DNA from 3 places in the Streptomyces sp. NPDC057623 genome. Region 3 is predicted to be linked to each of the others. Evidence: riboswitches for the same ligand, from Rfam matches in the RefSeq annotation. Region 3 holds a riboswitch; each other region holds the start of a gene.
What was found. A riboswitch is a leader RNA that binds a small molecule or an ion and turns the genes downstream of it on or off. The one in region 3 is predicted to bind thiamine pyrophosphate.

Region 1 (9,512 bases), on a different contig from region 3:
TCGCCGAGATGGCCCGTGCCGCCACCTCGGCCGCGCTCGCCCGCGGCTACGCCCTCGTGATCCTGCCCGCCACCTCACGCCACGACGTCTGGTCGAACGTCGCCCTGGACGGCACGGTCGTCATCGACCCGTCCGACCAGGACCCGGTCGTCAGCGAGCTGGTCCGGCAGGGGCTCCCGGTCGTGTCCGACGGCCGCCCGGCCGGCTCGCTCCCGGTCACCGCCTGGGTCGACAACGACCACGAGGCCGCCGTACTCGGCATCCTCGACCACCTGGCCGACGCGGGCGCCCGCCGGATCGGACTGCTGACGGGCACCACCACGGACACGTACACCCACCTGTCGACCACCGCGTATCTGCGCTGGTGCGAGCGGGTCGGCCAGGATCCGGTGTACGAGGCCTACCCGGCGCACGACCCGTGCGCGGGCGCTGTCGCCGCCGACCGGCTGCTCGCCCGCCCCGACCGGCCCGACGCGGTCTACGGCCTGTTCGACCCCAACGGCACCGACCTGCTCGCCGCCGCCCGCCGCTACGGTCTGCGCGTACCGGACGACCTGCTTCTGGTGTGCTGTAGCGAGTCCACGGTGTACGCCAACACCGAGCCGCCCATCACCACGCTCTCCCTGAAGCCCCGCCGCATCGGCACGGCCGTGGTCCAGCTCCTCATCGACGCCATCGAGGGGGTCGATTCGGACCAGCCGGTCGAGCAGGTGATACCGACGGAGTTGATCGTGCGTACCTCGTCCCAGCGACGCCCGCCGCGTACGACGGTCAGTCCGCCCCGGTCGCCCGAGGACCGGTAGGAGCCGGCCGAGGAACGGCACCAGCAGGTCGAGGGGCTGCGGGAGCGCGATCAGCGAGTGGTCGAAGCCCGGCCCAATCGGGGCGAAAGCCGCGGTGAACAGTAGTCCTGCTCCGATTCACCACCCCTGGGTCATCACATGGCGCGATCGGCATTCCTATGATGGGCCCACGACACCCGCGGGCCGCTGCGACCAGGCAGTCCGATGCGGTGCAGCTGCGGCGCGATGGTGGAGGGGTCTGATGACTCAGGGGGCCGGTCAGGGACCCGAAGTGGAGCGGACGGCGACGTTGCGCGACTTCCGGGTGCCCGCTTACGTGCACGAGACCGGTCCGTACGCCCACAGCACACACCCGGGCGAGGTCGCGCCGCTCCTCGACCAGGCGTATCCGGAGGGGTACACGCCGACCCAGCGGGACCTGCCCGTGATCAATCGCGGCGACACGGTCCAGGTGCACGTCGACCCCGACTCCCTGCCCGCCCCGCAGCCGGCGGACGGTCCCGGCCCGCTGTTCGTCGTGGGCGACGTGCACGGCTATCTCGACGAGCTGGTGGCCGCCCTCCAGGAGAAGGGCCTCATCGACTCGGCGGGAAACTGGTCCGCGGGCACCGCCCGGCTGTGGTTCCTCGGTGACTTCACCGACCGTGGCCCCGACGGCATCGGCGTCATCGACCTCGTGATGCGCCTGTCGGCGGAAGCCGCCGCGGCCGGCGGCTACTGCAAGGCCCTGATGGGCAACCACGAACTGCTGCTGCTCGGCGCCAAGCGGTTCGGCGACACCCCTGTCAACTCCGGGGCGGGCACCGCCACCTTCCAGGCGGCCTGGCTGCTCAACGGCGGCCAGAAGACCGACATGGACCGCCTCCAGGACCACCACCTTCAGTGGATGTCCCGGCTGGACGCCATGGAAGAGGTCGACGGCCATCTGCTCGTGCACTCGGACACCACTGCCTATCTCGACTACGGCAACTCGATCGAGGCGGTCAACGACACCGTCCGCGAGACGCTCACGCGCAACGACGCCGACGAAGTCTGGGATCTCTTCCGCAAGTTCACCAGGCGCTTCTCCTTCCGCGACGAGGGCGGCGCCGACCATGTGCGCTCCCTGCTCGATACGTACGGCGGTACCCGCATCGTTCACGGCCACAGCCCCATTCCGTATCTGATGGGCGAGGTCGGCTCCGAGGACGGCGAGGACAGCGGCGGGCCCGTGGTCGAGGGACCGCATGTCTACGCCGACGGCCTCGCCATCGGCATGGACGGCGGCGTGACCATGGCCGGAAAGCTGCTGGTCCAGCAACTTCCCCTGGATATCTGAAGGTTCACCGGGCAGACGTCCTCGCATCGCGCAGTGACGGATGACGGCGCAGGCCAGGGCCCAATTTTGGCAAACCCCCTGTCACCGTGTGCCGTCACCGCTCTACCATCGGCTTATCCGTAGCAGGCTCCCCTCCGTTTCTGCCCGACGGCTCGTTGGCATGCGAGCCCCAAGCCCTACGGAGCATCGGGGGATGCACATGAACAGCGTTCCGCAGCACCTGCACAGCGAGGACCGCCAGGAATACGAGCGGATCCTCGATGAGGCGCTGCGCTCCGCACCACACCACCCGGAACTGACCGCTGTCGGACAGCGGCTCAATCCCGAACAGCTGCGCACCATGGCGCTCAACGCCACCGCACTCATCACGGCGGCCGCGGCGACCGAGTACCAGCACTACGTGAAGGTCCGCGAGGAACTGCGCCAGCCGGCGCCGTCCACCCCGTCGTCCACCCGCGAGTCCGGCTCCAGCGAGTCGGGGACGGGCGGGATGGGGCTCGCCACCACCATGGGAGAGGTCGCCGAGACAGCAGGCCCGGGCATCGTGGCCGTGCTCGCGGTCCTGGCACCCGTCCTCGCCGGCACCGCCGCGGCGATCTTCCTGCTCGTCGGCTACATCCTGAAGATGTTCAAGCCCGAGCCGGCGTTCGCCCAGACGATGCTCACCACCGGCTGGGTGTTCGGCGCCCTGGCAGCGGCCGCGATCCTGGTCGCCGCCGTCGGGCTCCTGCTCACCGCTCTGCGTAACCGCCCGGCCTTCGACGGCGGTCCGTACGGCGAACTGAGCGAGGAGGTCACCCGAGCCAGGGACGTCTGGCGCGAAGCCCTGCTGGAGCGTGGCATCCTGCCCTTCCTGCGGGAGGCACTGGCCGACCCCGGCACGGCAGCGGTCCTGCACCGTACGCCGCCGTCGACGCCGGTCAGCCGCATCCCGAACCTGGGCTACGACCGTCCAGGGTTCAGCAGCCCGGACGAGGGCGCCTCCCGGGGCTCGCGTCCGAGCTACACGAGCCCGGACTACACGAGCCCGGACTTCGGAGGGCCGGAACACCAGCCGGAGTAGCCCCTCGGCTTGCGCCCCCGCCTGGGGAAGCTCTCGCTTTTGGGGAGCGCAAGCCGGACACCCGGCCGGGTCCGCCGTCGGCTGTCTACAGGCGGCGGAGCACCTGAGCCTCGACGCGTTCCACGAGCGTACGGCTGAAGGCGTGCACCAGGGCCAGGTGGAAGAGCGCCGGTGCCAAGGGCGCCCAGCGGTGCACCCGGTCCTCCCTCAGCAGGTAGCGGACCACCGGAGCCGGCCGGAACGGCACGTAGTCGATGGTCTGGTGCTCCCATCGGTCCGCGACACCCCTGCTGATCCGCTCCTGGAGATCCTGGCTGCGCAGTTCCTTGAGCCGGGCGAAGAAGTGAGCGCTCCAGTGACGCTTGTCCACGTCCAGGACGAAGGCCAGGAGCTCCAGCTTGTACTCGTGCGGTTCGAGCGCCAGTTCCTCCCGCATGCCGCGGCGCGCCACCGCGTGCAGATCCGGTGCGCTCCGCCCGGAGGAGTCGATGTGCCGTGACATGCCCTCGTTCACAGACGAGTTCCACACACCCGGCGCCATCCGCACCCGGTCGCTGCGTTGGCTGACGACCAGCATGTCGTCCGCGGTCACCACCGCGATGTTGACGGCGAAGCTGCAGTGCAGAAAGGGCGGCGCCTTCAAGGGCTCGTTCGCGTCCAAGTAGGCGGAACGGGGGGTCGATCCGTCGGGCAGCCGACGATCCAGCTGCTGGGCGGCGAGAAAGGTGTAGTAGTCGGTCGGCCTCAGCCTCAGATGGATCTCGGGTCGCTCGTCCAGGGGGGTGCGGGAGATGTCGAACGACTCGACCGCGTATCGCGGGCCGTTCCACAGCGGGGTGCGTCCCTCCTCCCGTAGCCGCTCACTTTCCACAGCGATCTCGTCCCGCCAGGGCACCATGTCCGCGGGCAGTGCCACCTCCTCGTCGAGCACATGGACGTAGACCGTCTCGGGGGGAATGAGGGCCTCTCCGTCACCCTCCACGACCAGCGCCGATGTCTGCAGCGGCCCGAGGGAGAAGGTGCTCCACGCCGGACCCGACTCCTCCCGGCGCCCCAGGCTGCGTATCGCGCTCCTCGAACGTCTGCGCATCCGGAACAAGGCGTCCTGCAGAGGTTGCTGGGACAACACCGCGAACAGCATGCCGAGTACGGCGCCCACCACGCCGTTGGGCCACGTCTATCCCGCCCATGTCAGAGACAGTAGTGATCTTGACGAGGCCGGGCGGCAACGTGCCCGTTCCGTTATGACGGCCGCACCCGCGTGCGCCCCTCGGAGAATCGGCTAGCCCCACCGTCCCGCGCCTCCGGCTCAACCCACCGGGCCGGCCGGAAACTCGGGACGGTGACCGGCGCAGCTCAGTCCGCCATCGGCAGGTACACCCTGTTGCCCGCCGCAGCGAACTCCTTCGACTTCTGAGCCATGCCCTCCTCGATCTCCTCCTGAGACCCGCCGTGCTGGCGGCGGATGTCCTGGGAGATCTTCATCGAGCAGAACTTCGGCCCGCACATGGAGCAGAAGTGAGCCGTCTTGGCGGGCTCGGCCGGCAGGGTCTCGTCGTGGAACTCCCGTGCCGTGTCCGGGTCGAGAGCCAGGTTGAACTGGTCCTCCCACCGGAACTCGAAGCGGGCGTCGGACAACGCGTCGTCCCACTCCTGCGCACCGGGGTGCCCCTTGGCGAGATCGGCCGCGTGGGCAGCGATCTTGTAGGTGATGACGCCGGTCTTGACGTCGTCACGGTTGGGCAGGCCCAGGTGCTCCTTGGGCGTGACGTAGCAGAGCATGGCCGTGCCCCACCAGGCGATCATCGCGGCACCGATGCCGGAGGTGATGTGGTCGTACGCGGGGGCGACGTCGGTCGTCAGCGGGCCGAGCGTATAGAACGGAGCTTCATCGCAGATCTCCTGTTGAAGGTCGATGTTCTCCTTGATCTTGTGCATCGGGACATGTCCCGGGCCCTCGATCATGGTCTGTACGTTGAAACGCTTGGCGATGGTGTTGAGTTCCCCGAGGGTCCTCAACTCCGCGAACTGCGCCTCGTCGTTGGCGTCCGCGATCGAACCGGGCCGCAGACCGTCGCCGAGGGAGTACGTCACGTCGTACGCGGCGAGGATCTCGCAGAGTTCCTCGAAGTTCTCGTACAGGAAGCTCTCCTTGTGGTGCGCCAGGCACCACGCGGCCATGATGGAGCCGCCGCGGGAGACGATGCCGGTCTTCCGATTGGCCGTGAGCGGTACGTACGGCAGGCGCACACCGGCGTGGACCGTCATGTAGTCCACGCCCTGCTCGGCCTGTTCGATGACCGTGTCCTTGTAGATCTCCCAGGTCAGCTCCTCGGCCCGGCCGTCGACCTTCTCCAGCGCCTGGTACAGCGGCACCGTGCCGATGGGGACAGGGGAGTTGCGCAGCACCCACTCGCGGGTGGTGTGGATGTTGCGGCCGGTCGACAGGTCCATGACCGTGTCGGCGCCCCAGCGGGTAGCCCAGGTCATCTTCTCGACCTCCTCCTCGATGGAGGAGGTGACCGCGGAGTTGCCGATGTTGGCGTTGACCTTCACCAGGAACCGCTTGCCGATGATCATCGGCTCGATCTCCGGGTGGTTGACGTTGGCGGGCAGCACCGCCCGGCCCGCGGCGATCTCCTCGCGGACCACTTCGGGGGACACGTTCTCCCGGATGGCCACGTACTCCATCTCGGGTGTGACCTCGCCGCGACGCGCGTAGGCGAGCTGTGTCACCGCCTTGCCGTCGCGGCCCCGACGGGGCTGGCGCGGCCGTCCGGGGAAGACCGCGTCGAGGTTGCGCAGGCCGCCGCGAGGCGAGGTGTGCTTGATCCCGTCGTCCTCGGGACGGACGGGACGGCCGGCGTACTCCTCGGTGTCGCCCCGGCCGATGATCCAGTTCTCCCGCAACGGGGACAGCCCCCTGCGGACGTCCGTGTCGGCGAGTGGATCGGTGTACGGGCCCGAAGTGTCGTACAACGTGACCGACTGCCCGTTGGTGAGGTGCACCTGGCGGACCGGCACCCGCAGATCGGGGCGTGAACCCTCGACGTACGCCTTGTGCCAGCCGATGGACTTCCCGGCCTCCTCGGACGTGTCGCCCTGAACGGAGGCAGGCGTGCGTGCGTCCTTGATGGTCATGAGACCTACTCCCTACGCCGGCATTACCCGGTAACAGGTTCGGCGGTCGACGCAGCGGCTTCCGTCTGCCGACGTTTCGTGTGAAACATCACTCGCGATGGGTGATGTTTCATGTGAAACATCGCTGGGACGGAGGTCAGCGCCCTCTCAGCCCGGTGCTCCGAGCTCCCGCGTGTACAAAGGTGGCACCACGCTAGCGTCAATTCGGGCGCGGTGAACAGAGGGCCCCGGTCGTTCTTGCGATGATCGGTCGGTGACCACGACCCATGAACCCCCGTACCCTCCGTCCGAGCCGCCACGTGGCTCCGGCTCCGGAAACGGCCCCGCGCGGGGCAACGGCCGTACGGACGGCCGGGGTTCAGGTGCTCCCGTCGGCAGATACGACGGTGGTTACGGTCATGCTGCCGGCGGCGGTCACGACGATCACACGTCCGGAACCGGTGGTTGGCATGAACACGGCTTCGGACCCGGTGGGATGCAGGAGCACGAGGGCGGGGTCGGCGGCGGGCACGGATCCGGTTCCGGGGGCCTGCACGATCACGGTCACGGTGTCGGCGGCCCTCCGGGGCGGGGGCCCGGCCCGGGTGACGGACACGGTCACGATTCCGGTGGCGGTCATGGGCATGGTCCCGGTTCCGGCGGTCGGCGTGGCGGCGGTGACGGTGGCGGTGGCGGTGGCGGTGGCGAGCACGGGCCTGGGCATGGGCATGGGCATGGGCATGGGCATGGGCATGGGCACAGTCATTCCCACGGCCCGGCGGCTCCCGTATCCCAGCATCTGCGCAAGGTCATCGCGGCGATCCTGATCCCGTTCGCCGCGGCGGTGGTGGTGGGGCTCGCTGTGCTGTGGCCGGGCGGAGCCCCGCCGCACGAGCGCACCGGGGTCGGATTCGACCGGCAGACACAGCAGGCCACGGTCACCAAGGTGGTCGAGCTGAGCTGCAAGGACGTCAACGCCTCGGGAGTCCCCCCGACCGGCGACACCTCCACCGCCGAGGGCTCCTCCGCCGTGCAGCAGGACAGCGGCACCTGCAAGAAGGCGACGATCCGGGTCGACACGGGCAAGGACAAGGGCCGTACGTTCACGGAGATCGTGCAGCCCGACCAGTCACGCCAACTGCACGAGGGCCAGGAGGTCGTGGTCGCCTACGAACCCTCCGCGCCCAAGGACCTCCAGTACGCGGTCACCGACGTGAACCGTAAGTTCCCGATGGCCCTGCTCGCCGGCATCTTCGCGCTCGCCGTCGTGGTGGTGGGCCGGATGCGCGGTGTCATGGCGCTGGTCGCGCTGGCCATCAGCTTCCTCGTGCTGACCTTCTTCATCCTGCCGGCGATCCTTCAGGGCTCGAACCCGCTGGTCGTGGCGGTGGTGGGGGCGAGCGCCATCATGCTGATCGCCCTCTACATGTGCCACGGCCTGTCGGCCCGTACCTCCGTGGCAGTGCTCGGCACGCTGCTTTCACTCCTGCTGATCGGCGTTCTCGGCTCGGGGTTCATCGACTGGGCCGCACTCACCGGCAACACCGACGACAACACCGGCCTGATCCACGGGCTCTATCCGTCGATCGACATGAGCGGTCTGCTGCTCGCCGGCGTCATCATCGGTTCGCTCGGTGTCCTCGACGACGTGACGGTCACCCAGACGTCCGCGGTCTGGGAGCTGCACGAGGCCAATCCGACGATGGGCTGGCGCGGTCTGTACCGGGCGGGTATCCGCATCGGCCGCGACCACATCGCGTCCGTCGTCAACACCCTCGTCCTCGCCTACGCGGGTGCCGCGCTGCCGCTGCTGCTGCTCTTCTCGATCGCGCAGAGCGGCGTGGGGACGGTCGCCAACAGCGAGCTGGTGGCGGAGGAGATCGTGCGCACGCTGGTGGGCTCCATCGGTCTGGTCGCGTCGGTGCCGGTCACCACCGCCCTCGCGGCCCTGGTGGTCTCAGCCGACCGGCCGGCCAACGGGACGGTGCCGGCGGGCGCCCAGCCGGTCCCGGCGGGCGCGGCCACGGCTTCGACGGGCGCACAGCCGGCTTCGGGGCGCGGCGGGCGGGGACGTCGACGCAAGCGGTGACGGGAAAGAACGCCGAGCCGGGGCGTCAGGCTCCGCCCGTCCGGCGGAGCGCGAAGCACATCCAGCGGTGCGGTAGCGCTCCCACGCGCCCCTTGCGTACCCGCTGAAGCGTTACGCCACCCCACCGCACGACGGCTGCCGTAACGCTTCAGCCCGCGCTCTGTTCCTCCGCGAGGATGCGGTCCAGGGCCTCGTCGAGGTGGGCGTCGAAGTCGGCGAGCGCGCCCTCCTGACCGAGCGGCACCAGCTTGTCGGTGCGGTCGAGGAAGGCCACCAGCGGCGCCACCGAGGAGCGGAACAGCGCCTGGTCGGCACCGACCTGAAGGCGGATCAGCACGTCACCCAGGGTCTCGGAGCCGGCCGGGGAGACCCGTACGTCTCCCTCCCCGCAGGGCCTGCCCACTCCGTCGACCAGCAGTTCCCGGCCGAACGCCCAGGTCACCGGCGCATCGCCGGGCAGGTGGAAGGTCAGTCGTACGGCATAGGGATCGCAGGTCTCGTAGCGCAACTCCACCGGGATGCGGAAGGAGAGCTCCTCGGACACGAGAAAGCTCATCATGACCTCTGCCTCTACGGACTCGCGCATCGCCTACCCCGTCGTTTGCCGTCGACTGGCCGGGAGAGGGTGCCCCGACACTGGTGGAATCTTGCTGAACGTACACGAGAGATCACAAGGAGTGAGTTTTCAGATACTGATAGAGATCGCGAGTGACCCCAGGAGCCGTCCGATCTCGTCCTGCAGCTGCCGTGCCGCCGACAGCAACCGGTCGGCCTGATGGACGGGCAGCGAAATGGCCATCGTGGCGGCCGTGGTGCCCACCGTGATCGGGATCGCCGCACACACCGTGCCGAGCGCGTATTCCTGGCGCTCGGTCACCGGCTCCATCCGACGGGTCCGTTCGAGGCGCCGTAGCAGGGTGCGGCTGTCGCGCACGGTGTACGGGGTGATGGACTGCACGGGGTGACGGTCGAGGTGATCGCGGCGGGCGTCGTCGTCCAGCTGGGAGAGCAGGCACTGACCGATGGCGTGCGCGTGGCCGGTCTCCCTGAAGTCGGCCCATTCCTCGACCGCGGGATTGCCCGGGGTGTCCGAGACGCACATGACCTCGATCTCACCGT
Region 2 (9,512 bases), on a different contig from region 3:
GACCTCGATCATCTCGGGGCCCTTGGACAGCGTCAGCGTGACGGTGTCACCCTCGGCGACCTGCTTGCCGTTGGCCGGCGTCTGCTGGGCGACCTGGCCCGCGTCGAACTCGGAGTTGACCCGCGCGGGGGCGATCCGCACCTTCAGACCGGCCTCCTCCAGCTCGGCCCTCGCGTCGGCCGGGCTGCCGCCGGTGACGTCCGGGACGTCCACCGGGCTGCCCTTGCTGACGGTGAGCCTGATCGCGGAGCCGGAGCGGACCTTGATGCCGTCCCTGGGGGTCGAGGAGATCACGGAGCCTCTGGTGATGTCGTCGTTGAACTCCTGCTTCACCAGGCCCGGCTCCAGGCCGCTCTCCTTCAGCTCACTCTTCGCCTTGTCCAGCGGGTAGCCCTGGAGATCGGGCACCTTCACGGTCTCCGGTCCCAGCGAGAGGACCAGACCCACGGAGTCGTTGTTCCGGATGCGGGCGCCCGTCTTCGGGTCCGAGCTGATGACGGTGCCGCGCTTGAAGGTGTCGCTGTACGCGCTCTCCACCTTGCCGACCTCCAGCCCGGAGTCCTCCAGCCGGTCCCGGGCCTGTGCCTCGGTCTTGGACAGCAGCGGCGGGACCTCGGTGAACTGGCCGGAGTTGATGTACCAGATGCCGGCCCCGAGGCCGAGGACCAGCAGGACGGCCGCGACGACGACCAGCGGGCCGCGCGGAGCACGCGGGGTCCGCGACCCTCGCCGGGGCGGCGGGGACGGGGGCATCTCCAGCCGGCTGGTTCTGTTGAAGACGGCCTCGGGCTCGTCCTCGTTCACCGGCAGCGGTCGCTGGATGTTCAGCGCGCGCGGGATCACACTCGTACGGTCGTCGGCGTTGTCGTGCTCCGCCCGGAGTGCCTGCGGCGGCACCGCGTCCAGCTGGTCCGCGGTGAGCGCGGCGCGTGTCTCCCGGGCCCGCGCGAGCAGCGCCACGGCGTCGGACGGGCGGATGTCCGGGGTGCGCGCGGTGGCCGACGCGACCAGCTCGTCGAGTTCGTACGCCAGCCCCGGCACGCTCGCCGAGGGGGCCGGGACGTCCTCGTGCAGGTGCTTGTAGAGCACCACGGCGGGGGAGTCCCCGTCGTGCGGCTTGTCGCCGGTGAGCATCTCGTAGAGCACGACACCGCACGCGTACACGTCGACGCGGGCGTCGGCGGCGCCGGGCTGCTCTATCTGCTCGGGCGCGAGATAGGAGACGGTGCCGAGGACGGCGCCGGTGGTGCTGGTCACGGTGTCCACGGACCGCACGAGCCCGAAGTCGGCGACCTTGACCCGTCCGTCGTCCCCTATCAGCACGTTCTCGGGCTTCATGTCCCGGTGCACGAACCCGGCGCGGTGCGCGGCGCCGAGCGCGGCGAGCACCGGTTCCAGGATGTCCAGGGCGGCCCGGGGCTGGAGCGCCCCGCGCTCGCGCAGGACGTCGCGCAGGGTGCAGCCCGCCACGTACTCCATGGCGAGATAGACGTACGACCCGTCGGTGCCCTGGTCGAAGACCTGCACGACATTGGGGTGAGCCAACCGGGCGACGGACTTCGCCTCCCGGATGAACCGCTCGACGAACACCCCGTCCACCGCCAGCGCGGGATGCATCACCTTGAGCGCGAGCACGCGGTCGAGGCGGGTGTCCAGGGCCCGGTAGACCGTGGCCATCCCGCCGACGGCGATTCGCGCGTCGACGCGATACCGGCCGTCGAGCACCTGCCCGACCAGAGGGTCCTGAAGGGTCGTATCCACGCAGGCGAGTGTACGAGCCGACGCTGACAGCCCCGCCCGTTCGGGCGTGATCGGAGCGGGACTGGAGCCGAGCTGTGACGGATGACTCACTGGCCGAATGACTTCGTCGAACATACGTTCAGAACGCGGGCCGTTCCGGGTCCAGCCGAGCCATCCCCTCCACCGGCGACGAAGCCTCCGCGAAGTGCCGCCGAGGAATCCGCCCCGCCCGGTACGCCAGCCGCCCCGCCTCCACCGCGTGCCGCATCGCGTCGGCCATCAGCACCGGCTCCTGCGCCCGCGTCACCGCCGAGGCGAGCATCACGCCCGCGCACCCCAGCTCCATCGCGAGCGCCGCGTCCGACGCCGTACCGGCACCCGCGTCCAGGATCACCGGCACGCGCGCGTGCTCCATGATCAACTGGAAGTTGTGCGGATTGCGGATGCCGAGCCCCGAGCCGATCGGGGAGCCGAGCGGCATGATCGCCGCACAGCCGACGTCCTCCAGCTTCCGCGCCAGCACCGGGTCGTCGTTCGTGTACGGCAGCACCGTGAACCCGTCGTCCACCAGCGTCTCCGCCGCGTCCAGCAGCTCGATCGGGTCCGGCAGCAGCGTCCGCTCGTCGGCGATCACCTCCAGCTTGACCAGGTCCGTTCCGAGCGCCTCGCGCGCGAGGCGGGCCGTCAGCACGGCCTCGCCCGCCGTGAAGCACCCCGCGGTGTTCGGCAGCACCCTGATCCCGAGCCGTTCCAGGACCGACAGCACGGAGCCGTGCACCGAAGGGTCCACCCGTCGCATCGCGACCGTGGTCAGCTCCGTACCGGACGTCGCCAGCGCCCGCTCCAGGACCTCCAGGCTGGGCGCCCCGCCCGTGCCCATGATCAGACGGGACGTGAAGGACATGTCACCTATGACAAAGGGATCGTCGGCCATGGTTCAGCCTCCTTGGACGGCGGTCAGGACCTCGACGCGGTCCCCCTCGGAGAGGGACGTCGAGGACCACTGCGCGCGCGGGACGACGGTTTCGTTGAGGGCGGCGGCCACTCCGGAGGGGGCCGCGGTGAGGGAGCGCACGAGCGCGTCGAGAGCCGTGCCGGGCTCGACCTGCCGACGCTCGCCGTTGACCGAGATGGTGACCGGGAGGTTCATGCGGGCTGCTCCGTGAGTGCGGCGGCCCGAAAGCGCGCGGGCGTGAACGGACGGGCCTGGTCCGGGAGTTCACCGGTGGTCAGGACGTGCGCCATGACATCGCCGGTCACGGGCGTCAGCAGCACGCCGTTGCGGTAGTGCCCGGTGGCCAGCGACAGCCCCGCCAGCTCGGTCGGGCCGAGCACCGGCGCGTTGTCCGGGGAGCCGGGGCGCAGGCCCGCGCGCGTCTCGGTGAGCGGCAGTTCCGTGATGCCCGGCACCAGTTCGTGCGCGTCCCGCAGCAGCTCGTACACCCCGCCCGCGGTCACTGTCGTGTCCCAGCCCAGCTCCTCGCTCGTCGCCCCGACGACCAGTTCCCCGCTCTCGCGCGGCACCAGGTACACCTGGCTGCCCCGCACCACCGCCCGCACGGTCCGGTTCAGGAACGGCGCGTACCGCTTCGGCACGGTCAGCCTCAGCACCTGCCCCTTCACGGGGCGTACGGGCGGAAGTGCGGCGTCCGGAACGCCCGCCAGCCGCCCGCTGAGGCTGCCGGCCGCGAGGACGACCTGCCCCGCGGCCAGCGTCGTGCCGTCGGTCGTGACGACGCCCGTCGCCCTCTCCCGTGCGACGGACAGGCGCTCGGCCCACATCCGGTGGAAGATCACGCCCGTGTCCTCGCACGCGGCCACCAGCGCCCCGGCCAGCCGCCGCGGATCGATCTGGTGGTCGCCGTCCACCCGCAGCCCGCCGCGCACGCCCGGTGCGAGCATCGGCTCCAGACGCCGGCACTCCCGCCCGGACAGCCACTCGGAGTCCAGCCCCGACTGGCGCTGAAGGGTGTGCAGTTCGCGCAGATGGGCGCGGTCGTCGGCGTCCAGGGCCACGGCGAGCGTGCCGCACTGGCGGTAGCCGAGGTCATGGCCGGTGAGGTCGGTGAGCTCGGCCGCGAAGTCCGGGTAGCGGCGGGCCGAGGCGAGGTTCAGGCCGAGCAGGGTCTGCTCGCCGTAGTGCAGTTCCGTGACGGCGGCCAGCATGCCGGCCGCCACCTGGGCGGCCCCGCCGCCCGGCTCCGGGTCCACGACGGCCGTCGTGAACCCGCGCTGCGCGGCCCGCCACGCCGTGACCAGGCCGATGATTCCGCCCCCGACGACGAGGACGTCTGACGTTCGCGTACGCGACATGGGCGTCCAGCCCCTCCCTTCGCCGGCATGACCCGGATCAGGTTCGTACGGTCGGAGGCCGCCAGCCTCCCTCTCAGCCCGGTGCGTCCGGGCTCCCGCGTGTGCTTTACGTTGGCCACCCTAGCCCGCCCCCGTGAGTCCCAGTAAGGGAGCCCGTACCCATGGCCCGCTCGCTCGACGGTCTCGTCCTCGCCCCCGTGGCGGACCAAGCCCCAGGTCAGGTGGGTACCCGCACCCGGTTCACCTACCACGAGAAGGATGGTCAGATCTGGGCGGAGTACGCGGGCGGCGACGTCGTGCGCGGGCACCTGGTGGGCACCAGGGACGGCGACCGGCTGGACTTCCGGTACGTGCAGCTCAAGCGGGACGGGACGACGTCCGCGGGCCACTGCGTGTCCACGGTGGTCGGGCTTCCCGACGGGCGGGTGCGCCTGGAGGAGACCTGGGAGTGGGAGTCGCAGGAAGGCGCCGGTACAAGCGTTGTGGAGCAGCTCACCGAGCATGCCCCCTGACTGATGAACAGTCAGTTGTCTATGGTGATCAGGTGAGCGAGCAGACGCAGCAACGGGGCACGTCACCGGCACGCCGCGTGGTCGTCGCCGGCGCGGGCATGGCCGGTGTGCAGACGGCGGTCGCCCTGCGCGAACAGGGCTTCACCGGGACCGTCACACTGATCGGCGCCGAGCCCCACCAGCCGTACGACCGGCCGCCCCTGTCCAAGGCCGTGCTGCTCGGCAAGTCCGAGGGGTCCGCCTTCGACGTCGACTTCGACGCACTCGGCATCGAACTCCGGCTGGGGTGCGAGGTGCTGGGCGTGCGCCCCGCCGACCATGAACTGGACACCGAGTCCGGGTCCGTCCCGTACGACGTCCTCGTGCTCGCCACCGGCGCCGAACCCATCCGGTTGCCCGGCACGGAGGGCGTCCCCGGCGTGCACCTGCTGCGCACCCTGGACGACGCCGAGCGGCTGCGGCCGGTGCTCGCCCGGCAGCACGACATCGTGGTCGTCGGGGCGGGCTGGATCGGCGCGGAGTTCGCCACCGCCGCGCGCGAGGCGGGCTGCGCGGTGACGGTCGTGGAGGCCGCCGACCGGCCGCTCGCCGGGGCGCTGCCCGCGGAGGTGGCCGCGCCGATGACCGCCTGGTACGCGGACAGCGGGGCGGTGCTGCGGACGCACGCGCGCGTGCGGCGCGTCGAGCCCGGCGCGGTGATCCTCGACGACGGCGCACGGTTGCCCGCGGACGCCGTCGTGGTCGGCATCGGGGCGCGGCCCGCCACGGCCTGGCTGGCCGGCTCGGGCATCGAGCTCGGCGCGCACGGCGAGGTCCTGGCCGACGACCGCCTTCGCACCTCCGTGCCGGACGTGTACGCGGTCGGCGACTGTGCCTCCTTCCCTTCGGGAAGGTATGGCGAGCGCCTGCTGGTCCACCACTGGGACAACGCCCTCCAGGGTCCGCGTACGGTCGCCGCGAACATCCTCGGTGAGACCTCCGCGGTCTACGACCCCGTGCCGTACTTCTGGTCCGAGCAGTTCGGCCGCTTCGTCCAGTACGCCGGCCACCACGCCGCCGCCGACACGGTGCTGTGGCGCGGCGACCCCTCGGGCCCGGCCTGGACGGTCTGCTGGCTGCGGGGGGACCGCCTGGTCGCCCTGCTGGCGGTGGGCCGGCCGAGGGATCTGGCCCAGGGCCGACGGCTGATCGAGGCGGGCACGCCGATGAACGCTGAGCTGCTGGTGGACCCGGCGAAGCCGATGAAGGCGGCGACGGCATAGCGTCCCAGGTGGACCGGCCTGGCTTCCGACTGTCAGTGGCAGATGGCAGGCTTGTTTCCGTGACCGAGATTGACGCAAAGATCGATGCTCTCGTCCCCGCCTGGCTCACCCTCCCCGACATCGCAGAGATCCTCGATGTCGAGGTGACGCGTGCGCGGCAGCTGGTCAAGGACGGCCAGCTCATCGCCGTACGCCGAGGTGAGAACCGCGCGCTGCACGTCCCCGCCGCCTTCATCGACGGGGCCGAGCAGAAGGTCGTCAAGGGCCTGACCGGGACCCTGACGCTCCTGCGGGACGACGGCTTCACGGACGAAGAGATGCTGGAGTGGCTCTTCACTCCCGACCCGAGCCTGCCCGGCACCCCCGCGCAGGCGCTCAGCGAGAATCGCGGCACGGAGGTGAAGCGCCGCGCCCAGGCGCTCGCCGTCTGACCGACCACCCGATCCGAACACCGTCCGGCGTACGGGCCGGGGCCCGCGGGCCCCGGCCGCCCCCGGTGAGCGGGCTGAGCGCCTGCCGCACCGGCGCGCCAGCGGCCGGCACTTCAGGCCGGATCCTCGGGTCCGGTCCGTGCGCCGGTGACGTGGCCACGCCGCGGATGCCGTGCGGACCGCCGCTGCCGAACCGCGGGCCGCGGTGCCCTCGCAGGGGCCTGGTCCGGTAACGCGACGAACTCCGGCTGTGGCCGTCTCCGACCGTGGGCCATGTCCGATCGCGGGCCATGTCCGACCGAGGGCCGTCTCCGGCCGCGGCCCACCACCCGGCACCGGTCGGCGGCGCCCCGCCCCGCTCCAGGTACCGTGCCGCTCCGGATACCGTGCCACCGTCCGGCACCGACCCGACGTCACCCGCCCGGCAACCCGACCACAGGGGGCTCCGCATGTCCGACACCGCCAGCGCAGGCACCGCCCGCGCCCAGCTCGCCGACGCCCGGCTCTATCTCTGCACCGACGCGCGTAGGCAGCAGGGCGACCTCGCGGAGTTCCTGGACGCGGTGCTGGCCGGTGGCGTCGACATCGTGCAGCTGCGCGACAAGGGCATGGAGGCGGCCGAGGAGCTGGAGCACCTGGCGGTCTTCGCCGACGCCTGCGCCCGGCACGGCAAGCTCCTCGCGGTCAACGACCGTGCCGACGTGGCCCACGCCGCCGGCGCCGACGTCCTGCACCTCGGCCAGGGCGACCTCCCCGTACCCGCCGCCCGGGCGATTCTCGGCGAGGACGTCCTCGTCGGCCGCTCGACGCACTCCGAGTCCGAGGCCTCCGCGGCCGCTGTCCAGGAGGGCGTGGACTACTTCTGCACGGGCCCCTGCTGGCCCACCCCCACCAAGCCCGGCCGCCACGCCCCCGGCCTCGACCTGGTCCGCCACACCGCCGCCCTCGGCACGGACCGCCCCTGGTTCGCCATCGGCGGCATCGAACTCGGCAACCTGGACGAGGTGCTGGAGGCGGGTGCCCGCCGCGTCGTCGTCGTACGGGCGATCACCGCGGCGGCCGACCCCGCGGCGGCCGCGGCGGAGTTCGCGAAGCGGCTGCGCCAGGCGTAGCGGCTACGCGGGGCGTAGCTGCCGCGTCAGGGGTGGCGCGGGCCGGCGGCCAGGGGTGTTCAATGCTCCGCGGGCTGTTCCACCCGGCCCGCCCTGACGTGCCGCGTCTCACTACAGGTCCGTCCGCGTCTCAGCCAGTGGTCATCCGGCCATGATCGCGGCCGCTTTGTGGCCCTTGTTGTCCAAGGAGTGGACAACAAGCCGACAATTCGGGCAAATGTCCGGCGTCCGGTTGGGGGACCGGGGGCCCCTGGCTAACCTGCGAGTATGGCCCTCGGCACCGCATCCATCAGGTCGGACCACGCTCGTACCGTGCGCGAGATGCTCGCGACCGGCAAGACGACGTATTCATTCGAGTTCTACGCTCCCAAGACCCCGAAGGGCGAGCGGAACCTGTGGAACGCGCTGCGCCGGGTCGAGGCCGTCGGGCCCGACTTCGTCTCCGTGACCTATGGCGCGGGCGGTTCCACCCGCGCGGGCACGGTCAAGGCGACCGAGGCGATCGCCTCGGACACCACGCTCACCCCGATCGCCCACCTCACCGCGGTCGACCATTCGGTGGCCGACCTGCGCAACATCATCGGGCAGTACGCCGACGCGGGGATCCGCAACATGCTGGCACTGCGCGGCGACCCGCCCGGCGACCCGCTGGGCGACTGGGTGCGGCACCCGCAGGGCCTCGCCTACGCCGCCGAACTCGTCGAACTGATCAAGGCGTCCGGAGATTTCTGCGTGGGCGTCGCGGCCTTCCCGGCGATGCATCCGCGCTCCGCCGACTCGGAGACCGACGTCCGTCACTTCATCGACAAGTGCCGTGCCGGCGCGGACTACGCGATCACGCAGATGTTCTTCGAACCCGAGGACTACCTGCGGTTGCGCGACCGCGTCTCGGCCGCCGGCTGCGACACCCCGATCATCCCGGAGATCATGCCGATCGCGAGCGTGCGGACGCTGGAGCGGATCCCGTCCCTCACCAACGCTTCCTTCCCGGACGCCCTGAAAGAGCGGATCCTCACAGCAAAGGACGATCCGGCGGCTGTACGCTCCATTGGCATCGAGTTCGCCACGGAGTTCTGCGCACGGCTGCTGGCCGAGGGAGTGCCCGGACTGCACTTCATCACGCTCAACAACTCCACGGCGACGCTGGAAATCCACGAAAACCTGGGCCTGCACCACCCACCGCAGGCCTAGACCGGCCGTACCGGCATACGTCACACTGCGTAGGCGGCCACTGGGAGAGGGGCGTACATGGGCTGGACGGTCCTCTACATCGCGTTCGGCGTCGTCGCGCTGTGGCTGCTGGGCGAAGTGCTGCTCCAGTACAAGGCGCGACTGCGCTGGCGGCTGCTCGCGTTCGTCGGCTTCCTCGGCGTCGTGGTCGGGGTGCTGATCCCGTCCGTCATCGTCATCGGTCTGGGCGCGGCTGCGTTCGCGGTCGGCCAGACCTACGTCACGCTGTCGTTCCGCCGCGGCTTCTCGGCCGGCTGGGCGGTCTCCGCGCCGGCCCTCGGCCCGCTGGCCGCCGCCAAGCGCCGCCGCGGCGAGCCGGACCGCCAGGAGCCGACCCTGGAGGTCTCCGACCTGGAGGCGTCCGAGGCCGGTTTCGCGGGCGGCAACGCCGACTACGGCCAGGACAGCGTCGGTTACGGTCACGACGACTACGACCGCGACGACGTCTTCACCCCCTCGCGCCCGGACCGGCCCGCCGCCGCGGAGACGACCTCCGTCTACGAGCCGCAGCCCCTCCCGGACGACACCGGCTCGTACGGCATATACAGCGACCCCTCCTACGCCGCCGCCGACCAGAACTACGCGGCCGCCGGCCAGCCCCAGGACCAGTACGCCACGGCCGACCAAAGCTACGGATACGACGGCGGCTACTCCGGCTACGACCAGCAGCAGTACGGCTACGACGCCACCGGCCAGCAGCAGTACGCCGCCTACTCGGACCCCTACATCGGCACCCAGACCTACGGCGGCACCTCCTACGACGCCTACGGCCAGCAGCAGTACGCCCAGCAGGGCTACACCCAGGACCAGTACGCCACCGGCACCTACGGCGAGACCCCGCCCGGCGGCGTCTGGGTCCCGCAGCAGCGCACCGATGAGGCGTACGGCGGCGAACTCCCGCCGGAGCAGCAG
Region 3 (9,512 bases):
GACCCGGTCGGCGAGCGCGAAGGCCTCGCCCTGGTCGTGCGTCACGGCCAGCACGGTGGTGCCCAACCGTCCGAACAGCTCCCGGAGTTCGACCACGAGGCGCTCCCGCAGCGAGCGGTCGAGCTGCCCCAGCGGCTCGTCCAGCATCAGCAGCCGCGGCCGGGGCGCGAGCGCACGGGCCAGCGCCACGCGCTGCTGTTCCCCGCCGGAGAGGGAGGCGACGGCCCAGCGGGCGGCGCCCGGCAGCCCGACCAGTTCGAGCAACCCCCCTACCCGCTCGGCCTGTTCCCCCTTCGAGGCACCGTGCATCCGCGCCCCGAAGGCCACGTTGCCGCCGACGTCCCGCTGCGGGAACAGCTGATGGTCCTGGAACATCAGGCCGACGCCCCGCTTGTGCGCGGGCACCCCAGTCTGGTCCCGGCCGTCGAGCGACACCCGCCCGGCGTCGAGGGGTTGCAGCCCCGCCACCGCACGCAGCAGCGTCGACTTGCCGCTGCCGCTCGGCCCGAGGACGCACACGATCTCGTGCTCGGCGACATCGAGGTCGACGCGGTCCAGCACGGCCCGTCCACCGAACCGTACGGTCGCACCCGCGAGACTCAACAGCATCTAGAACTCCCCCGTCCGGTCCGTGCGCAGCCGCTCCAGCACCAGCAGCGCCACCGCGCACACCACCATCAACACCGTCGAAAGGGCCATCGCCTGGCCGTAGTTGAGTTCCCCGGCCCGGCCCAGCAGCCGGGCCACGGCGACCGGCAGCGTCGGGTTGTCGGGCCGCGCGATGAACACGGTCGCCCCGAACTCCCCGAGCGACACCGCGAAGGCGAACCCGGCCGCGATGAGCAGGGCCCGCCGCACCATCGGCAGATCCACCTCACGCCAGACCCGCCACGGCGACGCCCCCAGCACCGCGGCCGCCTCGCGCAGCCGCTGGTCCACTGCCCGCAGCACGGGCAGCATCGTCCGTACGACGAAGGGCACCCCGACCAGCGCCTGGGCCAGCGGCACCAGGATCCACGTGCTTCTGAGGTCCAGCGGCGGCTCGTCCAGGGCGATCAGGAACCCGAACCCGACCGTCACCGCGGACACCCCGAGCGGCAGCATCAGCAGCGCGTCGAAGCCCCGTACGAACCGGCCGGCGTCCCGTCGGGTCAACGCGGCCGCGGCCAGAGCGCCGATCAGCACGGCGATGAGCGTGGCGACGACGGCGTACTGCAGCGAATTGCCGATCGCCTCGATCGGCGCGACGAGGAAGACCCCGCCGTCGGCACTGGTCAGCGCCCGGTAGTAGCCGAAGTCGGGGGCGTCCAGCGACCGCTGCACCAACACCCCCAGCGGCAGCAGCAGGAGTACGGCGATGACGGCCAGGACCCCGGCCAGCAGCGCCCACTGCCCCGCCCCGCGCGGCCGCCGCGCGGTCACCGACGCGTCCACCAGGCGCAGGGCGCTCTCCCGCCGCCGTACCGTCCAGGCGTGCACGGCGAGGATCGCGCCCACCGCGAGGAACTGGATGATCGTCAGGACGGCGGCCGTGGGCAGGTCGAAGATCTCGGAGGTCTGCCGGTAGATCTCCACTTCGAGCGTGGAGAAGGTCGGCCCGCCGAGGATCTGCACCACACCGAAGGAGGTGAAGGTGAACAGGAAGACCATGAGCGCGGCGGCGGCCACGGCGGGCCCGAGGGCGGGGAGGGTGACCTGCCGCCAGGCTTTCAGCGGCGAAGCCCCGAGCATCCGCGCGGCCTCCTCCTGCCGCGGGTCGAGCTGCGACCAGAGCCCGCCGACGGTCCGTACGACGACGGCGTAGTTGAAGAAGACGTGCGCGAGCAGAATGGCCCACACGGTGGTGTCGAGCCGTACGCCCCACAGCTCGTCGAGGAGTCCGCCGCGGCCGAGGAGCGCGAGGAACGCCGTACCGACGACGACCGTCGGCAGCACGAAGGGGACGGTGACGACGGCCCGCAGGATCTGCTTGCCGGGGAAGTCGAAGCGGGCGAAGACGTAGGCGCCCGGCAGCGCGATCAGCAGGGTCAGCGCGGTGGAGGCGAGCGCCTGCCACGTGGTGAACCACAGGACGTGCCGGATGTCGGACTGCCCGAGCACGTCCGTGATACGCCCGAACTGCCACACCCCGTCGGCCTTCAGCCCGCGCGCGACGATGGCGGTGACGGGGTAGGCGAAGAAGACCGCGAAGAACGCGACGGGCACGGCGACGAGGCCGAGCCGCACCGCCGCGCTCCGCGCGCGTCCCTTACGCGGGACCGCCTCGGCTACTTCAGTACGAGCGAGGTCCACGACTTGACCCAGTCGTCACGGTTGTCGGCGATCTTCGCCGGGTCCATGGTCTCGGGATCCTTGGCCTGAGGTCCGTACTTGGTGAACTCCTCGGGAACCTGGGCGGCCTCCCGCACCGGGTAGACGAACATGTTGAGCGGCATGTCCTCCTGGAACTCCTTGGTGAGCAGGAAGTCGAGGAGCGCCTTGCCGCCCTCGGTGTTCTTGGCGTTGCTGAGCAGCCCGGCGTACTCGACCTGCCGGAAGCACGTACCGGTCGCGACCCCGGTCGGCGCGGTCGTCGGCTTCGGGTCGCCGTAGATCACCTCGGCGGGCGGCGAGGAGGCGTACGACACGACGAGCGGCCGGTCGGCCTTGGCCTTCTTGCCACCGGCCGAGCCGGAGAACTCCTCGTTGTAGGCCTGCTCCCACCCGTCGACGACCTTCACGCCATTCGCCTTGAGCTTCTTCCAGTAGCCCTCCCAGCCGTCGTCGCCGTACTTGGCGGCGGTGCCGAGCAGGAAGCCGAGGCCCGGCGAGGAGGTGGAGGCGTTCTCGGTGACGAGGAGGTCCTTGTAGGCGGGCTTGACCAGGTCGTCGAACGAGCTGGGCGGGGCCAGCTTGTGCTCGCTGAAATACGCCTTGTCGTAGTTGACGCAGATGTCGCCGGTGTCGATCGGCGTGACCCGGTGCTGGTCCTGGTCGGCCCGGTACTCGGGCAGGATCAGGTCGGAGCCCTTGGGCTCGTAGGACTGGAACAGCCCGTTGTCGAGCGCCCGCGAGAGGAGGGTGTTGTCGACACCGAAGAAGACGTCGCCCTGCGGGTTGTCCTTGGTGAGGATGGCCTTGTTGACGGCCTGGCCGGCGTCGCCGTCCTCCAGGACCCTGACCTTGTACCCGGACTGCTTCTCGAAGGCGGCGAGGACGTTCTTCGAGACGGCCCACGAGTCGTGGGCGACGAGCGTGACGGTCTTGGAGCCGGAGCCGTCCGACTCGGAGCCGCCGGAGTCGGACGACCCGCACGCGGACAGACCGACCATGCCGAGGCCCACGACGACAGCCGCGAACCGCTTGTGGGTGTTGCTCACTGAATTCCTCCTGGGTGACCAGGAAGAGACGCGGCCCTGCCCAGGACCTCCGGGGTCCCGGGCAGGGCGCAACAGCTTGAGTAGTGACCGAACTTCCTACCCAGAATGACCTGGGCAAGGTTCAGAGGGTCTGCGGCCCGATTGCCGCACTCTCAGCGCTGTGGCGCTCCCCTGTCGGAATATGAAGATGTACTTACGGCGGTCTTACGGTGGCCAGACTACCGCTCGGTCGCGGCGAGCTGCCCGCACGCTCCGTCGATCTCCTGGCCACGGGTGTCCCGGACCGTCACCGGCACACCATGGGCGGCGATGGCTTCGACGAACGCCTTCTCGTCCTCGGGCCGGGAGGCGGTCCACTTGGACCCGGGAGTCGGGTTCAGCGGAATGAGATTGACATGCACGGGCTTGCCCTTGAGCAGCCGCCCGAGCCGGTCACCACGCCAGGCCTGGTCGTTGATGTCCCGGATGAGGGCGTACTCGATCGACAGCCGCCGTCCGCTCTTCCCGACGTACTCGAACCCGGCGTCGAGCACCTCACGCACCTTCCAGCGCGTGTTGACCGGCACCAGGGTGTCGCGCAGCTCGTCGTCGGGCGCGTGCAGCGAGATCGCGAGCCGGCACTTGAAGCCCTCGTCGGCGAACCGGTGGATCGCGGGGACGAGCCCGACGGTCGAGACGGTGATGCCGCGCTGGGACAGCCCTAGCCCGTCCGGCTCCGGATCGGTGAGCCGTCGGATGGCCCCCACGACCCGGTTGTAGTTGGCGAGCGGCTCGCCCATCCCCATGAAGACGATGTTGGACAGCCGAGCGGGCCCCCCGGGGACCTCCCCGTCCCTGAGCGCCCGCATCCCGTCCACGATCTGATGGACGATCTCGGCGGTCGACAGATTCCGGTCCAGCCCCGCCTGCCCGGTCGCACAGAACGGGCAGTTCATCCCGCACCCCGCCTGCGAGCTGATGCACATGGTCACCCGGTCCGGGTACCGCATCAGCACCGACTCGACGAGCGTCCCGTCGAACAGCCGCCACAGCGTCTTGCGCGTGTCGCCCTGGTCCGTCGACAGATGCCGTACGACGGTCATCAGCTCCGGGAAGAGTTCCTCCCGCAACTTGACACGCGCCCCGGCCGGGATGTCGGTCCACTGCTCGGGGTCGTGCGTGTACCGCGCGAAGTAGTGCTGCGAGAGCTGCTTGGCACGAAACGGCTTCTCGCCGATCGCGGCGACGACGTCCTTGCGCTCCCCGGGCGTGAGGTCGGCAAGGTGCCGCGGCGGCTTCTTGGCTCCGCGGGGGGCGACGAAAGTGAGTTCTCCGGGCTTAGGCATAGCTCAACCAGTGTCGCAGATCGAATTGTGTGACCCGGCCGCCCCCGGTACTCGCACCACGCGACGCCAGCTCCACAGGTGCAGATCGCCGGCGCGCTGCAGGGCAAGCGGCTCGCCCCGATCGACATCACCACGGACGACGACAAGGTCGGCACCGCGGTCGACGACTTGAACGAGACGATCGCGGACTACGACCGGGCCGTCCTGAACAGCGCCACCGACCCGGATTCGAGCCGGATTCGAGCCGGATCGATGCCGTGGCGCAGGAGCTGAGGGACGTCTGCGCGGCGTAGCTAGTCGTTCGTGCGTTCCAGCCTGTTCTTGAGGAGTTGCTCGTCGCGCGGGAGTTCCTTGCGGACCTGCGGTCGGACGACCAGGGGCACCAGAACCTTGCCGAGGCCGTGCCCCTCGAAGTCGATGTCGATCGTCACGCGGGACCGGCGGCCGCCCTCGAGCGGCTCGATCTCGCCGTGGGTACGGGGCCTGACGGGGCCGTCGATCCCGTGCAGATCCCAGCTGTGCGGAGGGTCGAGCTCGTCGAACTCCACGGTCATCGGAATCTCGCGGCTGCCGACGCGCCGGGTGACCCGGACCCGGGATCCGGTGTGGATCGGCCCTTCGTCGAGTTGTTCGGCCGAGACCGCGCTCAGCTGCCACTCCGGCAGATGGGAGGGTTCGGTGACATACGCGTAGACCTCGCCCGGCGGGCGGTCGACGTCGATGATTTCTCGGATGATGGCCATGACGACCCCCTTTGCGGCGCCTTGAAGGCGTACACGGGAATCGTCCCACCGGACGCCCCGCGACACCATCGCGCGCGGCCTCGCGCGACAAACCGAGGAGCCCCCGCTCGGCAAGAGCGGGGGCTCCTCGGGTTGGCCCATACGTCAGCCGGATCCCGGTTCAGCCCGATCCGACGAAGAGGACGAGCAGGAGCCATACGACCGGTGCCGTGGGCAGCAGCGAGTCCAGCCGGTCCATGATCCCGCCGTGCCCCGGCAGCAGGGTGCCCATGTCCTTGATGCCCAGGTCCCGCTTGATCATCGACTCACCGAGGTCGCCGAGCGTGGCGCTGGCCGCGACCGCGAGGCCCAGGAGCAGGCCCTGCCACCAGGTGCCGTCGTCGATCAGGAACTGCATGCACAGCGCGCCCGCCACCATCGCGAAGCTCACCGCGCCGAGCAGGCCCTCGCGGGTCTTGCCGGGGCTGATGCGCGGGGCGAGCTTGTGCTTGCCGAAGCGCCAGCCGACGGCGTACGCCCCGGTGTCGCTGACGACCGTCAGGAGCAGAAACGTCAGGACCCGCCAGGCCCCGTCGTCGGCCGTCAGCATCATCGCGACGAACGTCGCCAGGAACGGCACGTAGAACGCCGCGAAGACGCCCGCGGTGACGTCCTTGAGATAGCCCTCCGGCGGCTCCGTCATCCGCCAGACCAGTACGGCCAGGGCGGTCAGCGCCATCGACACCCAGGCGCCCTCGGCACCCCGGACGTACCCGGTGATCACCATGGCCGCGCCGCCGATCGCGAGCGGCACGAGGGGCGCCTTGATGCCCTTGCGCTCCTCGAGCCGCTTGGTCAGCTCCCACAGACCCACGACGACGGCGACCGCGACAACACCGACGAACACGGCCTTGACGACGAACAGGGAAGCGACGATCACCACGCCGAGCGCGACACCGACTCCTATGGCCGCACCCAGGTCGCGCCCCGCGCTCTTCTTCTGCGGCGGGGGCGCCGGCTGCGGGGCGTCGGGCATGGGCTCCGGATTCTGCGGCGCCGCCTCGGAGGGCCGCGCCTGCGGCGTGTCGTACGGCCGCGCGGGGGGCGGCTGTTCCCGGAACAAGGGGCCGCTCAGCCGAGCGGCCCCCCGGTCGTCATCCTGGTCTCCGCCATACGCGGGTACGTCGGGCACGATGGGCATGGGGCGAGTCTGCTGCGCCTCAGGCGCATCGTACGCGGGACCCGCCGGGGCAGCCCCCTGGACAGGCCCACGTGCGGCGGCCCCCCAGTAACCGGCTTGCCCGGCTTGCCCGGCTTGTGGCGGTGCCCCCCAGGAAGAGTCGTTCATCAGACCTCGAGCAGCTCCGCTTCCTTGTGCTTGAGGAGCTCGTCCACCTGCGCGACGTACTTGTGCGTGGTGTCGTCGAGCTCCTTCTCCGCACGGCGGCCCTCGTCCTCGCCGATCTCGCCGTCCTTGATCAGCTTGTCGATGGCGTCCTTGGCCTTGCGACGGACGGAGCGGATGGAGACTCGCGAGTCCTCGGCCTTGCTCTTGGCGACCTTGATGTAGTCGCGGCGGCGTTCCTCGGTGAGCTCGGGGAACACCACCCGGATGATGTTGCCGTCGTTGCTCGGGTTGACGCCGAGGTCGGAGTCACGGATGGCCTGCTCGATGTTGCGCAGGGCCGTCTTGTCGAACGGGGTCACTACCGCCATGCGCGGCTCCGGCACGGAGAACGAAGCCAGCTGGTTGATCGGCGTCGGCGCGCCGTAGTAGTCGGCCACGATCTTGTTGAACATCGCCGGGTGCGCACGGCCGGTGCGGATCGCGGCGAAGTCCTCCTTGGCGACCACGACGGCCTTCTCCATCTTCTCCTCGGCCTCGAGGAGGGTCTCTTCGATCACCACTTGCTCCTGCGTGTCTTGAGTAAAGGCCCGGCTGCGGTTCCTGGGTGGGGGCGGCGGCCGGCTGCGTCGCGTCTTCTTCCTGCACGGTTCCCGACCGGCCGGACATTGTCCATCCCCCGGTCAGGGTCCGTCCCGTCCGTCCCCCGGACGGGCTTGTTGTCGAGGCGTCAGCCCTGACCGCCCTGCTCACCCACCAGCGTGCCGATCTTCTCACCCTTGACGGCGCGCGCGATATTGCCCTCCGCCAGAAGCTCGAAGACCAGGATCGGGAGCTTGTTGTCGCGGCACAGTGTGACCGCGGTGGCGTCGGCGACCTTGAGGTCGCGGGTGATGACCTCGCCGTAGCCGAGGGAGTCGAACTTGACGGCGTCCGGGTTGGTCTTCGGGTCGGAGTCGTAGACCCCGTCCACGCCGTTCTTGCCCATCAGCAGCGCCTCGGCGTCGATCTCCAGGGCGCGCTGGGCGGCGGTGGTGTCGGTGGAGAAGTACGGCATGCCCATACCGGCACCGAAGATGACCACACGGCCCTTCTCCAGATGCCGTACGGCACGCAGCGGGATGTAGGGCTCGGCGACCTGCCCCATGGTGATGGCGGTCTGGACCCGGCTGTCGATGCCCTCCTTCTCCAGGAAGTCCTGGAGGGCGAGGCAGTTCATCACGGTACCGAGCATGCCCATGTAGTCGGAGCGCGCCCGGTCCATGCCGCGCTGCTGGAGTTCGGCGCCGCGGAAGAAGTTGCCGCCGCCGATGACGACCGCGATCTCCGCGCCGTCGCGGACGACGGCGGCGATCTCGCGGGCGATCTTGTGCACCACGTCCGGGTCGACACCGAGGCCGCCACCACCGGAGAAGGCCTCTCCGGACAGCTTCAGCAGAAACCGGCCGCGTACTTTGCCGTCGTCGCTCTTCTGGGCCTTGGTGGTCATCGAGATCCCGCCTTTATTACGTGGTGCACATACGAAGAAGGCCATTGCCGGTTGGGGCGTGTTTCGCATCCCATGCGCGGCAATGGCCTCCTCGTCAGATCTGCTGTCGTCCGTCACGCGCGCGTACGTGGTGACGGCGTCCGCGGACGACTCCCCTTGACCTTATCGGGGTCGGGCGCCGATCGCGGTACGGACTCAGATGCCGACCTTGATGCGCGAGAAGCGCTTCAGGGTGACACCGGCCTCGTCCAGAACCTTCTGGACGGACTTCTTGTTGTCGAGCGCGTACGGCTGACCGAGCAGCGTGGCGTCCTTGAAGAAGCCGTTGAGGCGACCCTCGACGATCTTCGGCAGGGCGGCCTCGGGCTTGCCCTCGGCGCGGGTGGTCTCCTCGGCGACGCGGCGCTCGGACTCGACGACCTCGGCCGGCACGTCCTCCTTGGCCAGGTACTTCGGCGCGAAGGCGGCGATGTGCTGGGCGATGCCCTTGGCGACCTCGGCGTTCGGCTTGTCCAGCTCGACGAGGACACCGATCTGCGGGGGCAGGTCGGGCATCGTGCGGTGCATGTACGCGAGCACGAAGCCGTCGCCGTACTGCGCGAAGCGGTCCAGGACGATCTTCTCGCCCAGGTTGGCGTTGGCCTCGTCCACGAACGCCTGGACGGTCTTGCCGGCCTCGATCTCGGAGGCGAGCAGCGCCTCGATGTCGGCCGGGGAGGTCTTGGCGACGTGCTCGGCGATCGCGGTGGCGACGGCCTGGAACTTGTCACCCTTGGCGACGAAGTCCGTCTCGCACTTCAGCTCGACGAGGACACCGGAGGAGTTGTCGTCAGCGATGATCGAGACCACAGCGCCGTTCTCGGCGGAGCGGCCCTCGCGCTTGGCGACGCCCTTCTGGCCCTTGATGCGGAGCGCCTCGACGGCCTTCTCGACGTTGCCCTCGGCCTCGTCCAGCGCCTTCTTGCAGTCCATCATGCCGGCGCCGGTGAGCTCACGGAGCTTCTTGACGTCAGCGGCGGTGTAGTTCGCCATGAGTCTGTGAATCTTTCTCGAAGTCTGGAAGATCGAAGATCTACGGGGTCTACGGCCCCCATGAAGGCGGGAGCCGCTGACCTTTCGTCGACCTACGGGTGAACGGCGGGAGCGGACTTGATGTCACCGCTCCCGCCGTCAACGCTGACGGTGTCAGGCCTGCTCGCCCTCGGCGGCCGGAGCCTCGGCGGCCGGGGCCTCGGCGGCGGGAGCCTCAGCCTCGGGGGCCTCGGCGGCCGG

Region 1: another riboswitch for thiamine pyrophosphate. It lies ahead of thiC (phosphomethylpyrimidine synthase ThiC); the one in region 3 lies ahead of ACFU95_RS46110 (thiamine ABC transporter substrate binding subunit).
Region 2: another riboswitch for thiamine pyrophosphate. It lies ahead of thiO (glycine oxidase ThiO); the one in region 3 lies ahead of ACFU95_RS46110 (thiamine ABC transporter substrate binding subunit).

What each region holds. Positions count from the first base shown of each region.
Region 1 is NZ_JBHVGZ010000021.1:46,571-56,082, forward strand. It holds gene ACFU95_RS22255 (LacI family DNA-binding transcriptional regulator) at 1-803, shown strand, start outside; gene ACFU95_RS22260 (metallophosphoesterase) at 1,045-2,121, shown strand; gene ACFU95_RS22265 (hypothetical protein) at 2,315-3,184, shown strand; gene ACFU95_RS22270 (hypothetical protein) at 3,270-4,346, opposite strand; gene thiC (phosphomethylpyrimidine synthase ThiC) at 4,541-6,325, opposite strand; TPP riboswitch at 6,318-6,507, opposite strand; gene ACFU95_RS22280 (YibE/F family protein) at 6,801-8,393, shown strand; gene ACFU95_RS22285 (SsgA family sporulation/cell division regulator) at 8,542-8,979, opposite strand; gene ACFU95_RS22290 (IclR family transcriptional regulator) at 9,079-9,512, opposite strand, start outside.
Region 2 is NZ_JBHVGZ010000109.1:9,968-19,479, reverse strand. It holds gene pknB (Stk1 family PASTA domain-containing Ser/Thr kinase) at 1-1,761, opposite strand, end outside; gene ACFU95_RS47875 (thiazole synthase) at 1,880-2,674, opposite strand; gene thiS (sulfur carrier protein ThiS) at 2,678-2,890, opposite strand; gene thiO (glycine oxidase ThiO) at 2,887-4,053, opposite strand; TPP riboswitch at 4,051-4,162, opposite strand; gene ACFU95_RS47860 (hypothetical protein) at 4,215-4,565, shown strand; gene ACFU95_RS47855 (NAD(P)/FAD-dependent oxidoreductase) at 4,598-5,827, shown strand; gene ACFU95_RS47850 (Rv2175c family DNA-binding protein) at 5,887-6,258, shown strand; gene thiE (thiamine phosphate synthase) at 6,708-7,370, shown strand; gene metF (methylenetetrahydrofolate reductase [NAD(P)H]) at 7,638-8,561, shown strand; gene ACFU95_RS47835 (hypothetical protein) at 8,619-9,512, shown strand, end outside.
Region 3 is NZ_JBHVGZ010000095.1:23,692-33,203, reverse strand. It holds gene ACFU95_RS46120 (ABC transporter ATP-binding protein) at 1-609, opposite strand, end outside; gene ACFU95_RS46115 (ABC transporter permease) at 610-2,292, opposite strand; gene ACFU95_RS46110 (thiamine ABC transporter substrate binding subunit) at 2,268-3,311, opposite strand; TPP riboswitch at 3,435-3,542, opposite strand; gene rlmN (23S rRNA (adenine(2503)-C(2))-methyltransferase RlmN) at 3,578-4,684, opposite strand; gene ACFU95_RS46100 (hypothetical protein) at 4,763-4,957, shown strand; gene ACFU95_RS46095 (SRPBCC family protein) at 4,978-5,427, opposite strand; gene ACFU95_RS46090 (phosphatidate cytidylyltransferase) at 5,588-6,754, opposite strand; gene frr (ribosome recycling factor) at 6,754-7,311, opposite strand; gene pyrH (UMP kinase) at 7,482-8,240, opposite strand; gene tsf (translation elongation factor Ts) at 8,436-9,272, opposite strand; gene rpsB (30S ribosomal protein S2) at 9,426-9,512, opposite strand, start outside.